Regions from separate parts of the Clostridium pabulibutyricum genome, predicted to be linked through region 1. Evidence: riboswitches for the same ligand, from Rfam matches in the RefSeq annotation. Region 1 holds a riboswitch; the other holds the start of a gene.

Region 1 (7,892 bases):
CCATACATTTTAATTGAGGAAATCTCACAGTTAAAACTTTTCCTCTGTATCTATTGTGGTATAAGTGTATATTTGGTAAAATTAATTTGTTTGTTGAATATTTATACCCTGTCCGGGATTGTTTTAGTCCCGCTGGGATAATTTCAAAGTTACATATAAATTATTTATAAATAAAGAAGGGAGATAAAATATGATTTATTCAACAGAAGTAGACAGAATGTGTTGTGTAGCCAAGGGTCCCAACCATGGTCCCGCTCCAATTCCAGAGGAGGGAAAATGGGTACAGGCCAAGGAAGTAAAAGATATATCAGGATTAACTCACGGCATAGGTTGGTGTGCCCCTCAGCAAGGTGCCTGTAAACTCACTTTGAACGTTAAGGATGGAATAATACAGGAAGCTCTTGTTGAAACAATAGGCTGCTCTGGAATGACTCACTCAGCTGCAATGGCATCAGAGATACTTCCAGGCAAGACAATACTAGAAGCATTGAACACAGATTTGGTATGTGATGCAATAAATGTTGCCATGAGAGAATTATTTCTACAAATAGTTTATGGAAGATCACAGACTGCATTTTCAGAAGGTGGACTTCCTATTGGTGCCGGACTTGAAGACCTTGGAAAAGGACTTAGAAGCCAAATCGGTACAATGTATGGAACGAAGAAAAAAGGTACAAGATATCTTGAAATGGCAGAAGGTTATATAAACCACATAGCTCTCGACAAAGACAATCAGGTTATAGGATATGAATTCATAAGTCTTGGAAAAATGATGGACTTTATAAAAAGCGGTATCGAACCTGCTGAAGCTGTTAAAAAAGCTACTGGTACTTACGGAAGATACGATGAAGCTGCAAAAATCATAGACCCTAGGCAGGAATAAAAGGATAGGAGGAGAAAAGTATTATGGCATTATTTGAAAGTTATGAAAGAAGAATAGATCAAATCACACCTGTACTTAAAAAATATGGTATGAATTCACTTGAAGAAGCTAAGGCAGTTTGTGATGAAAAGGGCGTAGATGCCTACAACATAGTAAAAGGCGTTCAGCAAATTTGTTTTGAAAATGCCTGTTGGGCTTACACAGTAGGTGCCGCAATAGCAATAAAAAAAGGTTGCAAAAAGGCTGCAGATGCTGCAGAAGCTATAGGTGAAGGCCTTCAATCATTTTGTATTCCAGGATCTGTTGCAGATGACAGAAAAGTTGGTATAGGTCATGGAAATCTTGCTGCAATGTTATTACGTGAAGAAACAAAATGTTTTGCTTTTCTTGCTGGACATGAATCATTTGCTGCTGCAGAAGGTGCAATTGGTCTTGCAAACTCAGCAAACAAAGTAAGGAAACAACCTCTTAGAGTAATATTAAACGGTCTTGGAAAAGATGCTGCTTTTATAATCTCAAGAATAAACGGATTTACTTACGTCCAGACAAAATTTGATTATTACACTGGAAAATTGAATATAGTCAAAGAAACTGCATATTCAGACGGTGAAAGGGCAAAAGTAAAATGTTATGGTGCTGATGATGTAAGAGAAGGTGTTGCAATAATGCATCATGAGGGAGTTGACGTATCAATAACAGGTAATTCAACAAACCCAACAAGATTCCAGCATCCAGTTGCCGGAACTTATAAAAAAGAATGTATAGAACAAGGTAAAAAATATTTTTCAGTTGCATCCGGCGGCGGTACAGGAAGAACTCTTCATCCTGACAACATGGCAGCAGGTCCTGCTTCCTATGGAATGACAGATACAATGGGAAGAATGCACTCAGATGCACAGTTTGCAGGTTCTTCATCAGTACCTGCCCACGTTGAAATGATGGGACTTATAGGCATGGGAAACAATCCTATGGTAGGTGCATCCGTTGCTGTTGCAGTTGCTGTAGAAGAAGCAATGAACAAATAATCAACATTGAATTTGCAGGAAGTTCTGTATTGTTCCATTTCAGAACTTCTTTTTTTATTTGAACGCTACTATTTATCAAACATAGAGAAGTTTTTTTGAACTCACGATTTCTCCTCTGTATAATCTGTAAGGATGAGTTTTATATGATTCCTGAATAATTTCATCGTTGATAATTTTTTTATCTTTTACATAATCCTCAAAATCGTAAAGGCACATTACAGAAGATCTGCTTCCACGTATAATCTCATTTATGTCAGCATCAAATTTCAAAAAATCATCTTTAGAAGTTCGTACTATAAACTGACTTACATCCAATATTATTCTAATTCCTTCGTATCCATTCCTTATAATTTTACCTTCAAAGTGACTCAACTTTTCCTGCATTTCTTTTATTTTTGGAGACTTGCCGACTAAATTTTCGAGTTCTGAAATATTAATACTGTTTTTTTCATTAATATCAATATACTTTCTAATACAATCATATACTCTGCTGCCTGAGAAAATACATATAAATTGATTTTTTCTAATACCCTGATTTACATATTTATGCATATTTATACATAAATGTTCCAATCCAAAATAGTAAAATGAAGAATGAAATCCAAAAATATTTTTATTAATCATAATTTATTTATCCTCACAATTAAATTTATTATTTATATTCTACATAATATTCAAATACTCCTCTTAATATTAATCATTTTTTATTATCTATATCAATTTTTATTATTTCACCACTATTTTAAGACAGTATTTTAAATCCTTTACATATTATAACACATCATATTATTCCATATATTTTTACAAATTTCATTATACATGATTACTTATTTATTATACTACCATATTCCATTAATTTCCATAGTAAAATTCAAAAACTTATTATTTGTTACAATCATAAAATGCAAAATTTCTCTTGACCTGGAATGTCTTATGTGATATTATAATTTATGTTGTTTGTCAAATATGCCGATGTGATGGAATTGGCAGACTTGCTTGACTCAAAATCAAGTGTCTTCGGGCGTGTCGGTTCGAATCCGACCATCGGCACCATGAATCATAAAAAAACCTCATTACTTAAATGAGGTTTTTTTCATTTGTGTTCTGGGATAATCCAAACTTCAATCTTTGTATTTTAAAACCAACCTCAGCAAACATTTCCGGCCAGCATCTGACATAACTTTCTACTTCCCTGGATAACAGCTCAAAAAAAGTGCTTTCATTAATTTCGGCGCTCAAATACTTTTCTTCACATTTCGCCAGCTCTTCAATTTCACTCTGACTAAATTCTGCAATTTCATTTTTCTTTATATCCAACACTGAAATCAATTCATAATGAACCTTATACAACATATCAGGAATACCTTTTATATTCTTTCTAATGCAGTCTTTTTGCTCCTTGTCAAGTCTCCTCCAGCATTCATCCGGTTTAATACCATCAACCTCATGTTTTTCATATATACTCATTAATTTATAATTAAAAACAATACAAAGTTCTTCAATTCTCTCACTAAAAAATTCTTCTTTCATCATATGACGATAAAATTCATCTTCATCAACATGAAGTCTCAACTGGTCTTTTGGCGGAAGGTACGACTGTTCCCACTTTTTGGCTCTCGTAAGCCTGCTCATTTCAAGTATGGCTTCCATTGACCTTGATTCGTGTTTATAATTGCTTATTTTAAGCAGTGCCCTCAGTACACCTCTGTCTATCTGTGCTTCTCCCCTTTCATTTATAAGATGTGGAACCTTCCTCTCAATAAGCGATCTTAAAAGCATGGCCCTTCTTATTATAAACAACTGATCATTTTTATTATCCGTTTGATTAAGTCCCAAAATATTCACATATCCTCTAAGCCTGCTTATAAAATCAGGACCTTTTGCGCTCTGAAACTCTCTGCTAAACTGCCTGTATTCAACTTCATCCGTGATATTTTCTCCACAAAATTTTTCAAACGTACTGCTTGTGCCACCTGCAAATACAAAGATAGCCTTTCCTATAGGATGTATTGAATTGTCCTCTCTGAACACACCATCCTGCATTGGGGCCAAAAAATATTTGAGCCATCCGAGTTTCTTTTCAAATGTTGAATCAAACTCGTCAAAAAATACCAACGGTATCTTTCCACTAAGAGATATGTCTCTTATATTGTGAAAACTTATAGTCAAATCAGACAATGTCTGAAACTGTGATAAATTAAAGTCCAGTTTCTCAATCAAATTAGGTGCAACGCAGGATGCAACTTGAGTTACTCCAAAAGATTTTCCAGACCCCGGTGTTCCAAATACAGCTATACACAAAGGTCTGACTGTACTTTGGGATAAAATATATTCGGACATTAGATTTTTAATGCTTTTATACGCTTCAAACTCATCTCTGTCCACAGTTTTCAATTTTCCAAACTGGGCTATTGGTATATATTTCAGTACGCTTTTTTCACCGTTTCTAACTATGTCACAGGCTATTTCCGTAAGATTTGCAGAAATTTTGTCATTTATAATGTACCATGATGACTGGTATCTTGGATTCTCTACTCCCGGGATTTCAACATCCTGTATATATTTTTTATATATAAAATCATTTTCACCTTCATTAAAAATTGAATTACTTGGAAACTCACTTTCCACAACATCTTTTCCAAAACCATGTCTGAAGTATTTTTGAGTTGCTACGATTCCTTCTCTTATTCCATCATCTATCAAATCATCCATTGACCTGTTGCTGTCTTTTCCTAAAGCAATAGCTTTTGCAAGACCTGCAGCAAAGCATGAAGTAAGTCCATACATTTTGCCTTGACCCTGTTTCAAAAGATCGCCCTCGAATGCATATGTTAAAAAATACAGTTTTGATTTGATCCCTCCTTCATTTCTATAATATATAGCACCTTCAAGACCAAGCGGTACAATCAACCTGCTGCATTTAGATAAAAAATCAAGACTTGGATTGTTTTTTATCTGCCATACAAAATCAAGTGCAGTTCTTTCCCATGAAATATTCTTGCTTATATTAACCTCTTTTGATCTTAAATCATCACCATTTATGACTACTATGGTGTCCTTCATGTAATACTTTTCTATATGTCTCCACAATTTTGTATTATCAGATGGATTATCCATCTTGTATATAATTACGGGATTACTTTCTGTTTCTTGAAGTGCCATCGGCCAGAATTTTTCATCATTGTTAAAGCCATTATTTTCATCGTCAATAATTATCATGTCGGCATTTTTATTATCATCAACAATAGGAAACAACCTTGGATCTCCAAAATATATTTCATTAAAACCAAGAAATGTTTTTACCCTGTATATCTTTTCTCCATCTTTTTGATCTGGTAAAGAGGGGAAAATTTCCAATTGTATGCTGGAACTTAAAATTCCATCAGGCAAATTATTGTTGTCACAATTTATTTCAGGTGAAACAACCTCTGCTCCTGTAGCTAAAGATACAAACTTTGCCAGAAGCAGTGCTTCACCACAGCTAAGCCTGCTACATATATGAGGATGCTGCTGCCAGCTTAAATTGCTTATATAGCTATTGTTGACTTTCCAAAACAGCCTGTTTACACATATATCACCAGATACAACAATACTAAAGTCTTCAATTTTCATAATTCCACTTCCTTTCTTTATACATATGTCCGCTCAAGATATAAATTCTAAAGCATCTTCAATATCTTCTCTGTTATTGAAGGCAAGTCTACTATAATTTTAACTAAATGTCAATAAAGTTATTGGTCTAAAACTAAAGTTGCAAATTCATATATATGTAGTAAAATTAATAGTGAAAAATGAATAAATTTTGTAGGGGTGCTTGTAAAAAAGCTGAGAAGATTTCAAATCTAACCCTTTGAACCTGATCCAGTCAAAACTGGCGTAGGAAACATACTTGTAAAGACTTTAAGGTATGTTGTTTTTAAAAATAACATACCTTTATTTTAATATATAAGAAGGAGTCGAGTAAATTGAAAGATAAAAATATGGAAAAAGTTTCAGACATATTCAATGAAATGCGTAAAAAATCTCCTCTCGTACACTGTATTACAAATTATGTTACAGTAAATGACTGTGCAAATGCACTTCTTTCTTATGGTGCATCACCTGCAATGTGTGATGCCTATGATGAGGCTTTCGATTTCACAGCTTTATCCCAATCCCTCTACATAAATCTAGGAACACTAAACCGTGAACAGGAAACATCAATCATACTGGCATCCGAATCCGCAAGAATACACAATGTACCTGTAATACTTGACCCAGTTGGATGTCCCGCAATTCCAAAAAGGGCAACTGTAATAAACAAATTGTTTGAACTTGGCCGCATAGATGCGATAAAGGGAAATGCAGGTGAAATAAACTTTCTTGCTGGAAAAGCCTCAAATGTAAAAGGTGTTGATTCCGTTGGCGGGCTTGAAAATGCCCTTGAAAGCTGCATTGAAATTTCCAAAAGACACAATTGTATTACAGCTGCAACTGGTAAAGAAGACTTTATAACTGATGGGAAAAATACCGCTATAATAAAAAACAATACTCCCATGCTGACTAAAATAACAGGGGCCGGGTGCATGCTTGGTGCATTGTGTGCAGCTACTTTAGGCTCCTCGGACGATAAATTTCTTGCTGTTGTCTGTGCAGTACTGTCCATGAATATTGCAGGAGAAGAAGCTTTTAAATCTGCAAATTCCCCTGGAAGTTTCAGAGTAAAACTAATAGATTCAATATACAATTTGACAGGAGAAAAAATTAAGGAGATGGCAAAAGTAGAATGGATATAAACTATAAATTATACCTTGTAACAGACAGACGTTTTCTTAAAGACAAGACATTGAAAGATGCTGTGGAGGAGGCTATTCTTGGAGGAGTTACCCTTGTACAGATAAGGGAGAAATATTCTTCTACAAGAGAATTTTTTGAAATTGCAGTGGATGTCAAAAAAGTTACATCATATTATAAGATCCCCCTAATAATAAATGACAGAATTGATATAGCCCAGGCCATAGATGCCGATGGAGTTCATCTCGGTCAAACTGACATGCCTCTTTTAAAAGCAAGAGAAATCCTCGGCAAAAACAAAATAATAGGAATATCTTCAGGCAGCATACAGGAAGCACTTGATGCTGAAAAAGGAGGAGCCGACTATCTTGGCATAGGTACTGTATTCAATACTGGAACAAAAAAAGACACAAAACACCCTCTCGGAATTGAAGGATTGAAAAAAATATATGACAGCATAAGCATACCCGCCGTTGCAATAGGCGGAATAAATCAAAGAAATTTTAATGACATATTGTCCACAGGTGTGGATGGAATATCAGTAGTTTCTGCAATTCTCAATACTTCCGATATAAAAACTGCTGCTGAAAATCTGATTTTGAAATAGCCATGATTCTAAAAAAGGTTCTGCATGTTTATTCCTGCAGAACCTTTTCAATATCCGATGTTAATTTTACTATGTTCACTATTACCCTAGATGCCTTCTCCATTGCAAAAACAGGAATATATTCATACCTTCCATGAAAATTATGACCACCTGTGAATATATTAGGAGTTGGAAGTCCCATAAATGACAGCCTTGCACCATCCGTACCTCCCCTTATAGGAGATATTTTAGGTTTCACACCTGAAATTTCCATAGCCTTTTTTGCTATATCAACCACATATGCTGCCTGTTTTATCTTTTTCTTCATATTCCGGTACTGTTCTCTTATGTCAATTGCTGCAATACTGCTCCCATATGTTTTTTTAAGTTTATTCACACATTCAAGCATAAAATTTTTTCTGTATTCAAATTTTTCTTCACAGAAATCCCTTATTATATAACTGAGATTTGTCTCTTCAATATTTCCATTCATTGAAACAAGATGATAGAACCCTTCGTATCCACTCGTAGCCTCCGGAATCTCATCTTTCGGAAGCATATTCATGAATTCATTTGCAACATTCATTGAATTTATCATTTTTCCCTTCGCATATCCAGGATGAAC
Region 2 (7,892 bases), on a different contig from region 1:
GAACTTAGAAATGCCATAAGAGAAAATGCAGAATTTTTTATGAGCAAAAATATTGAAATAACGATGGATATAAAAGAATTTAATATAATAAGTGATAAAAAGTGGATTCAATATATATTCTCTCAAATTATAAATAACAGCAGTAAATATACAGCTGAAAATGGTAAGGTTCATATATTTAGTGAAGAAGACAAAAAGGCTTATTATGTACACATTAAGGATAATGGCATTGGCATTCCGAAAGAGGATATAAGCAGAATATTTAATAAAGGTTTCACGGGAAGAAATGGAAGAACGGGAACCAAATCGACAGGTATAGGGTTATATTATGCTAAAAATATGTGCAGTAAATTAAATATAGATTTAAAGGTGAAAAGTGAAGAGGGAAAATACACTGAATTTATCCTGGCTTTTTATAAATTGTCAGATTACTTTAATGTTACACCAATGTCACAATAGGGCATGATTTGTAACCTGAATGGATGGAAGATGAGTTGAATGTAAATTATACTGTAGACATGAGGTGATGATATATGAAAAAAATTATAGAGGTATCAGGTCTTACTAAGAATTATGGAAGATTGGCTAATAAAAATGAAGTATTAAAAAAAATAGACCTAGGGATTAATGAAGGGGAGTTTATTAGTATAATGGGTCCTTCAGGGTCAGGAAAAACTACTTTTCTAAATATCATGTCTACGATAGATAAGGGAACCTCGGGAAAAGTCATAATTGACGGGAAGGATATAAGCACTTTAAAAGAAGATGATTTAGCAAGATTTAGGGCAAAGACAATTGGCTTTATTTTTCAAGACTTTAATCTATTAGACACTATGACAATAAGAGATAACATAGCATTGCCTATGACATTAAATGATGAGAATATTGAGGTAATAGTTAAAAGAATTCATGATATTACAAGGCTTCTTGGCATAGAGAAATACCTTGATAAGTATCCGTATGAGCTTTCTGGAGGGCAAAAGCAGAGAGCAGCGATATCGAGGGCAGTAATTGCTGCTCCAAAGGTGATTTTTGCAGATGAACCAACAGGAGCTTTGGATTCTAAATCTTCTGCGGAAGTTTTAGATTGTTTTACAAATATAAATAAAACTTCTAATACTACAATTGTAATGGTGACTCATGATTCAAGAGCTGCAAGCTATGCAAACAGAGTTATATTCCTTAAAGATGGAATTATAAGCGGTGAGATAAATAGCAGTGGAGTAAGAAGTGACATGTTTAAAAAGGTTATCAATATGACGGCGATAATGGGGGGAGAAAGAAATGAATTGTTTTAGACTTTCCTATAAGCTTTTTAAAAATAATATAAAGGTATATAAACTATATCTTTTAATTACAACTGTATCTGCCGCAGCACTTTATAACTTTTTATCAATAAAAAATAATTATGCTTTTATATCAATAAGTCAAAGACTTCAAGCTGCAACTACAGTTAGTATTTCGTGTGGATTTGTTTTAATATGTACGGTAGTGTACTTTATATTTAGTGCAGATAAATTTTTTATGTTAAATAGGCAGAAAGAGACTGCATTGTACATGCTGATCGGTGTTAAAAAATCAAAAATAACTCAAGTATTTATTATAGAAAGCTTGTTTATTGGAGTACTTTCAATATTAAGCGGACTTGTATTTGGAATAATATTATCCAAATTATTCTTTATGCTTTTAGCAAAGTCAATTCATTTAAATGTAGATATACCTTTCCAGATATCGTTAAATTCAATATATACAGTAATTTTGGTATTCTCATGTATTTTTGCGGCAGTAGCTTACAGAAAATATAGAATAGTGAAAAGAAGCAAGCTTATAGATATGATGAATGCTGTAAAGTTAAAAGAGGGGCCTCAGCGACTAAAATATTTTAAAGGCGTTTTAGGAATAACACTTATTTTATTTGGATATGCAGCTGCAGTAATGATTAAAAAATGGGAGATAGATTTGATGCTTTCATCTGTTTTGGCGCTATTATGCGTTTCAATTGGTACGTATTTCTTTTTTCAAAGCTTTATGGCTGTAGTTTTTCATAGAATAATTAAAAATAAAAAATTTATATACAGAAAAGCCAGATTATTAAGTATTTCAAATGTTTATTTCAGACTCAGAGACAATTATAGAAATCTTGCAATGACAGCTATATTGTGTGCAGCAGCAATAACGGCTCTTGGACTTAGTCTGTCTTTTAAGGAAATTGCAAAAAGACAGGAGGTAAAGGAGACACCGTATAGTTTTTGCTATGAAACCTATGACAAAGCCTCAAAACAGAAAATGTCAAAGATGATTCTAAAGAATCAAATCAATGAAAATAAATTTATATTGGGAAATGTCTCATATAAAAATTACACTAAAAAGGTAGACTATAATCGTGAAGCGGTTATAATAAGCAATTCAACTTTAAGAAAGAATTTTAAATTTATACATTATAAATATCCAAACTATATTGAGCCTAAAGGAAAAGGAGTTGTTTTTATATCCAGCGCATCAACTTTATCATCTCCTTTTAATCTTGATGAAAAGGAAATAGAGATAAATAATAAGGATTATTTTATAAAGGCTCAAAAGGATGACATTCCTTTTACCGGAATTATAGATAAGTTTGGAATCAAAAATGTATATGTATTAGAAGATAGAGAATATGAAAAGGCAAAAAAAGGTTTCAAGGAGAGAACTTTAAGTTTTGTCAAAATTGAAGAAAATCAAAATTATAATCAATTAATATCTGAAATTGAAAAGTCAGCAGCTAAAGTGAAAATATACACATATATAAATCAACACACCTGGGATTATTATGCGGCTGAAATATTTTATTTTCTGGGTATGGTAATGTCTGTGATATTTATGCTTTCAATGTTCAGCACAATATATTTTAAGATATTAAAGGATGCATTTATGGATAGGGAGCAATATGTTATCTTGAAGAAACTTGGTATGAGTAGAAATCAAATAAAAAAATCTGTCTATATGCAGGTTATGATGTTTTTTATTTTGCCGGGAAGTATAGCTGTATTACATAGTATGGTTGCGATGAGGATGCTGGAGCAAATAATGAATTTTTCTTTTAAAATTCAATTTACCATTTCTTTGGGGGTATATTTAGGAATAATGACATTATTTTATATTTTTATAAGTAGTAACTATGTAAATATGGTATATGAGGAAGGTGGAAATAATGCTTAAAAAGATATCAAGAATATTAGCAAAGGGCTTTATTTTATTATTGGTATTGTCTGTAGTTGTCTGTACAGTGGCTCAGGTGCGAAAGTATAGAGAAAGAAATGATGTAAAGCCATTAGGCAGGATGATTGAGGTTGATAATAAAAAAATTCATGTATATTCGGTGGGGAGAGGAAAGAAAACTATTGTAGATGAGACTAGAACGGCTTTGAAAAAAGCAAAGATTGATGGGCCATATGTACTTATGCCGCATTCCATATCTGGAGTATATGCTGAGTATTATACAGCCGCTTATCCAAGGGAAGATGAAAATTGTTTTTCACAAAGTGATAAAAAAAATTTGGTTAAAATGAGTGTTCAAAATCCATATATTTATTATACAAAGTCAAAGGATATTGGAAGAGAAACTAGAGAATTTTTAAATAGATTTCATTTATTATAGTATTATCAGAAATTGTAAATAAATTGTCTATAAGAGCAGTTCTAAAGCTTCCTATACCGGTAACATGCTGAGAAAGTTCTCCGCATATTCCTATAAGCGATACAGCTAAAATAGTACCATAAAATATATCTGATGAAGAAATATAACTTGTTATAAGCGCAGTAACCATACATCCTGTACCTGTTACCATTGAAAGCATTTCACAGCCGTTTTTTATTAAACATGTTTCGCTGCCGTTAGTTATTACATCCACCGCACCAGTGGCTGCAATAATAGAATTTGTTTTAAGAGATAATTTCTTCATGATTTCTATATTGGCATCTGTCAGCTTATCATATTCGCCTGCATCTATTCCTTTTGCATTGCTTTGAACACCACAAATTGTTTTTATTTCAGATAAATTACCTTTAATTACATCTGGATGGCACTGAGAAATAAACTCTTTTGCATAATTAAGCCTTAATTTACTGCAGCCAACGCCAACAAGATCAATTACTTGAGGAATCTTTTCTTTAAAGGCCGTTTTGCCTGAAATCAACATGGATTTCATTCTGACGTCGGTTATATTTCCAAGGTTAATTCCAAGCGCATCAGATGCGGATGTAATTTCAGAAACTTCCAGAGGGTGTTCGGCCATGATAGGCTTTGCCCCAATAGAGAGTATTACATTTGCACAATCATTTATTGAAATTGGATTTGTAATATAATGAATAAGAGGTTTTTTTATTTTAATATTGTGTTTTATTTGCAATAGATTGTTTATCAGTATCTGTTGATTTGTCATAGATTTTTACCCCCAGGTCTTTTTGAATCTTTATAAGCATTCCAGTTTTGCTTAATGCCCCTAAAAAAATAAAGGAAATTGTTCCACCGATAATTGTAGCCGTAAAGAATAAAGGAATATAAAACATAAGTGAAAGTCCTGTTTTACCCCAGAAATATGTCATAATGGGTGATGAGACAATAGCACCTATTATGCCTGTTCCTATAACTTCACCTAAAACTGCAAAAATTAAAGTGTTTTTGGATGTCTTATATAGAAGCCCTGCTAAAAAAGCTCCAAAAACAGCGCCTGTCAGAGCTAAAGGCGGAATTCCCATAATAAACATTCTGATGATTCCAATACAAACAGCACACAGCAGTGCATACCATGGTCCCAGAAAAACTGCGCATGTAATATTTATAACAGAAGACATAGGACACATTCCTTCTATACGAAGAATTGGTGAAATCACAACTCCCATTGCCACCATCATTGCCAGCATAAGTTTTTTTAATAGTTTCGAGTTTTTTTCCATAATAAAATACCTCCATAATAATATTTATTTTCTAAATTTATCACATAGGAAATAAACATCATTATTGCAGGTATAATTTTAGAGTAACCAAATAGCAATTCCCTATATGACAAATCATATTGGTCGGTCGAAGCTCAAAAGCTTCCTCTCACCTTGAAATACAAGTTCCCTCGCTATTTAGTTGTAGTTTTATTTAAAGCTTTGGGCGCTCCCCCACTGCTTTTTAAATATAAAAAATGGAATATACCTTGTAAGGCACATTCCATCTATACTCATAAAGCATATAAAACAGCATAAATTAAATATTTCCTTACGTCGGCATTATCCGAATCAAGTTATAGGTCGAAGTATATACTTCCTCTCAGCATATTTAAATATGCTCCCTTTTTGTGAAAATCATACCATATATCTTCTAAGTATGCAAATTTTTTTGAATAGCATTTATTTTCTTTTGCTAAGTATTAGCTTTTTATAGAGTTTTTCTATTAGACGAAAAGTTACTTCTTTAAAAACATATAAACTAAATAAATATATTGAAACCCAGAAGATGCCTTCTTTTCTTATTAGTAATTTTGCATTAAGGGAGTTAATTGAAAAATAGGAATACAGTGATTTATATAAGAGTATTGTTGAATACATTAGTGTAAAGCCTGTTATATGTTTTTTCATACCGCTGCTTTCTTGAAATAGTGAGTTGAAAATAAGTGAGAATATATATAGTACAATAATTGTTAATAACATAAATTTAGCGGCGAGTAATATATATTGGATATTTCCGGTACCTTTCAGTATTATAATATTTTTCTTAAACATTAGTAATATTCCCATGCAAAATAGAGCTATTGGTATTGTAATTACAAGTACTATCATTAATGTTACGATGAATATAGCAAATATTTTGTCAGCTATGGCATATTTGTATTTTTTTGTCATGACGGCTGTGCCCCTTAATGTCTTACAATAAACATTATACTACAAAATAGGAGAACGATTAAGAGAAATACGAGCGACTAGAAATCTTACCATTGAAGATGTTGCTAAACTTACAGATGTTAGCAAGCCTATGCTAGGGCAAATAGAAATGAGACGATATCTCCCACTATTACAACACTCTGGAAAATAGCAGTAGGATTAAAGGTTCCTCTATCTTTTTTATTCGAGGAACTGGAAATAGATGATACGCAATCCAAAGAGCCTATTATCGAAGATAATGTACGAATGAGAGCTTTCCCAATTTTTTCTTTTGATCCTACTCTCAATATAGAAATATACTACATAGAATTAGATGCGGAATATCACCATAAGTTTAAAAAGCATCTTGATGGTGTGGAAGAATACGTTTTAGTAGTACAAGGGATGTTAGAAATAGAAGTAAGTACAAAAATTATTTTAAAAGAAAAACAAGCACTTTGCTTTCGTGCTAATGTTTTTCATGCCTATAACAATCCTTATCAGCAACAATGTGTTATTTATAACATGGTTATTTATCCAAGTATATAGTTATTGCGTAGTCGATTGATGTGTAAAGGATAAAAGATTAATTTATACATCGGAAATGGAGGAAAAAATGAAATGAAACTCAAAATTATATGACAATAAGCACGACTTTGTTGTCGAATATGGGAAAGGGCCTCTGGAATTTGTTCCTAATGATAAAACCTAAAAAATTTTAGATCTAGGTTGTGGAACAGGTGTATTAACTGCGGAGTTAGCAAAACTTTGTAACTACATTTTAGGCATTGATGGTTCTTCGGATATGATTGAAAAAGCGAAGTAGGAGTATCCAAAATTGGACTTTAAAGTAATGAATGTATTAGAAATGCCATATTTACAGCAGTCATTAAAGTCCTCTGGAAAACTTGTTTGTGAATTTGGTGAATGCGGAAATATCAAAACCATAGAACAATGGTTTGGGAGCGTTTTACAGGACGTAGGAAGTCCCTTTTATCTCGAGATTTAATTTCCAAATCGTTGATTTATTTGGCTTTCTGTTAGAAAAACACGGATTTTTTATTGAAAAAATATATGATTATGATCATCCAACGCCCTTGAAAGATTGCGAGAAAGGTTTATGCAATTGGGCAAAACAGTTTTTTGAAACAAATTTAGAAAGATTTTCAGATGTTGAACAAGATTTAATTTTAAAAAAATGTTGGACAAGGTACAGCCCAAACTATGGAATGGAACTTTTTGGACTGCTAATTATAGGAGATTAAGGGTCATTGCACATATTTAGCCTATAAAGAAACAATTACTAAATTATACAATCACAATAAACTACTGCTAAACAAGAATAAAAAACTGTTGTTTGGTAGGGTGTAGCCATTCGCTAAAATTTGTGATTTTTTAAAACGCAAACGGCAGGATTGAGGAATTAGATACAAGACGGCAATCGCTGGCGAAAGTGATTGGCGAAATCAGCGATGAAACTGTTTCCCCGGAACATATGAAATGTATTTTCGGCTATCTTGAAAATTGGGACAAGAGCTGTTTTGAGGACAGGCAGTTTGTTGTACATTGGAAAACAAATTTCTGTGTCTCTAAGTTTCCAAGCATATCTTTGTACAAAATTGCTATGAATGCTCTAATTTCAATGATTTATAGTGATCTCCTATATTTTTTATTAATATGAAAAATCATTAAAAAAATTTAAAGAAGGTTATTTATCAGGTCTTGTGGCATGTCTATTAAGTTTTTGACTTCTGAGAATTTTTCCAACCTCCGTAAAATTAAAAAGTGATCTAAAGCTATATATTTTAGTGGTTTAGAGTACTTTTTTTATTCTATTTTTGAAAAATGAAAAACGGTTGGAAAAATTTCAAAGAAACTCTTTATTTATAAGGTTTCAGGGTATATAATGAAAATAAAGAATGGCTATTTTACACAGGTTTGTTGAACCTTAACATGAGATGTATAAATAAAAATAAATCAAAGGAAAATAAGTAAGATAAATTTTATTC

What was found. Region 1 has a riboswitch for thiamine pyrophosphate ahead of thiM (hydroxyethylthiazole kinase). Riboswitches for the same ligand answer to the same signal wherever they lie in the genome.
Region 2: linked by a shared signal. The riboswitch ahead of thiW (energy coupling factor transporter S component ThiW) and the one ahead of thiM (hydroxyethylthiazole kinase) in region 1 are both predicted to bind thiamine pyrophosphate.

What each region holds. Positions count from the first base shown of each region.
Region 1 covers NZ_JBZAYZ010000003.1:5,285-13,176, forward strand. Annotated here, with positions in the region: gene AC4CVH_RS05180 (hypothetical protein) at 1-17, shown strand, start outside; gene AC4CVH_RS05185 (iron-sulfur cluster assembly scaffold protein) at 191-883, shown strand; gene AC4CVH_RS05190 (GGGtGRT protein) at 907-1,908, shown strand; gene AC4CVH_RS05195 (MEDS domain-containing protein) at 1,984-2,532, opposite strand; tRNA gene AC4CVH_RS05200 (tRNA-Leu) at 2,877-2,961, shown strand; gene AC4CVH_RS05205 (Ryanodine receptor Ryr) at 2,986-5,520, opposite strand; TPP riboswitch at 5,705-5,808, shown strand; gene thiM (hydroxyethylthiazole kinase) at 5,874-6,683, shown strand; gene thiE (thiamine phosphate synthase) at 6,674-7,288, shown strand; gene pepT (peptidase T) at 7,317-7,892, opposite strand, start outside.
Region 2 covers NZ_JBZAYZ010000007.1:5,467-13,358, forward strand. Annotated here, with positions in the region: gene AC4CVH_RS08815 (sensor histidine kinase) at 1-459, shown strand, start outside; gene AC4CVH_RS08820 (ABC transporter ATP-binding protein) at 534-1,298, shown strand; gene AC4CVH_RS08825 (FtsX-like permease family protein) at 1,285-3,195, shown strand; gene AC4CVH_RS08830 (hypothetical protein) at 3,188-3,634, shown strand; gene thiM (hydroxyethylthiazole kinase) at 3,600-4,385, opposite strand; gene thiW (energy coupling factor transporter S component ThiW) at 4,363-4,932, opposite strand; TPP riboswitch at 5,223-5,328, opposite strand; gene AC4CVH_RS08845 (hypothetical protein) at 5,374-5,865, opposite strand; gene AC4CVH_RS08850 (helix-turn-helix transcriptional regulator) at 5,912-6,055, shown strand; gene AC4CVH_RS08855 (cupin domain-containing protein) at 6,151-6,432, shown strand; gene AC4CVH_RS08860 (methyltransferase domain-containing protein) at 6,599-6,709, shown strand; gene AC4CVH_RS08865 (hypothetical protein) at 6,722-6,892, shown strand.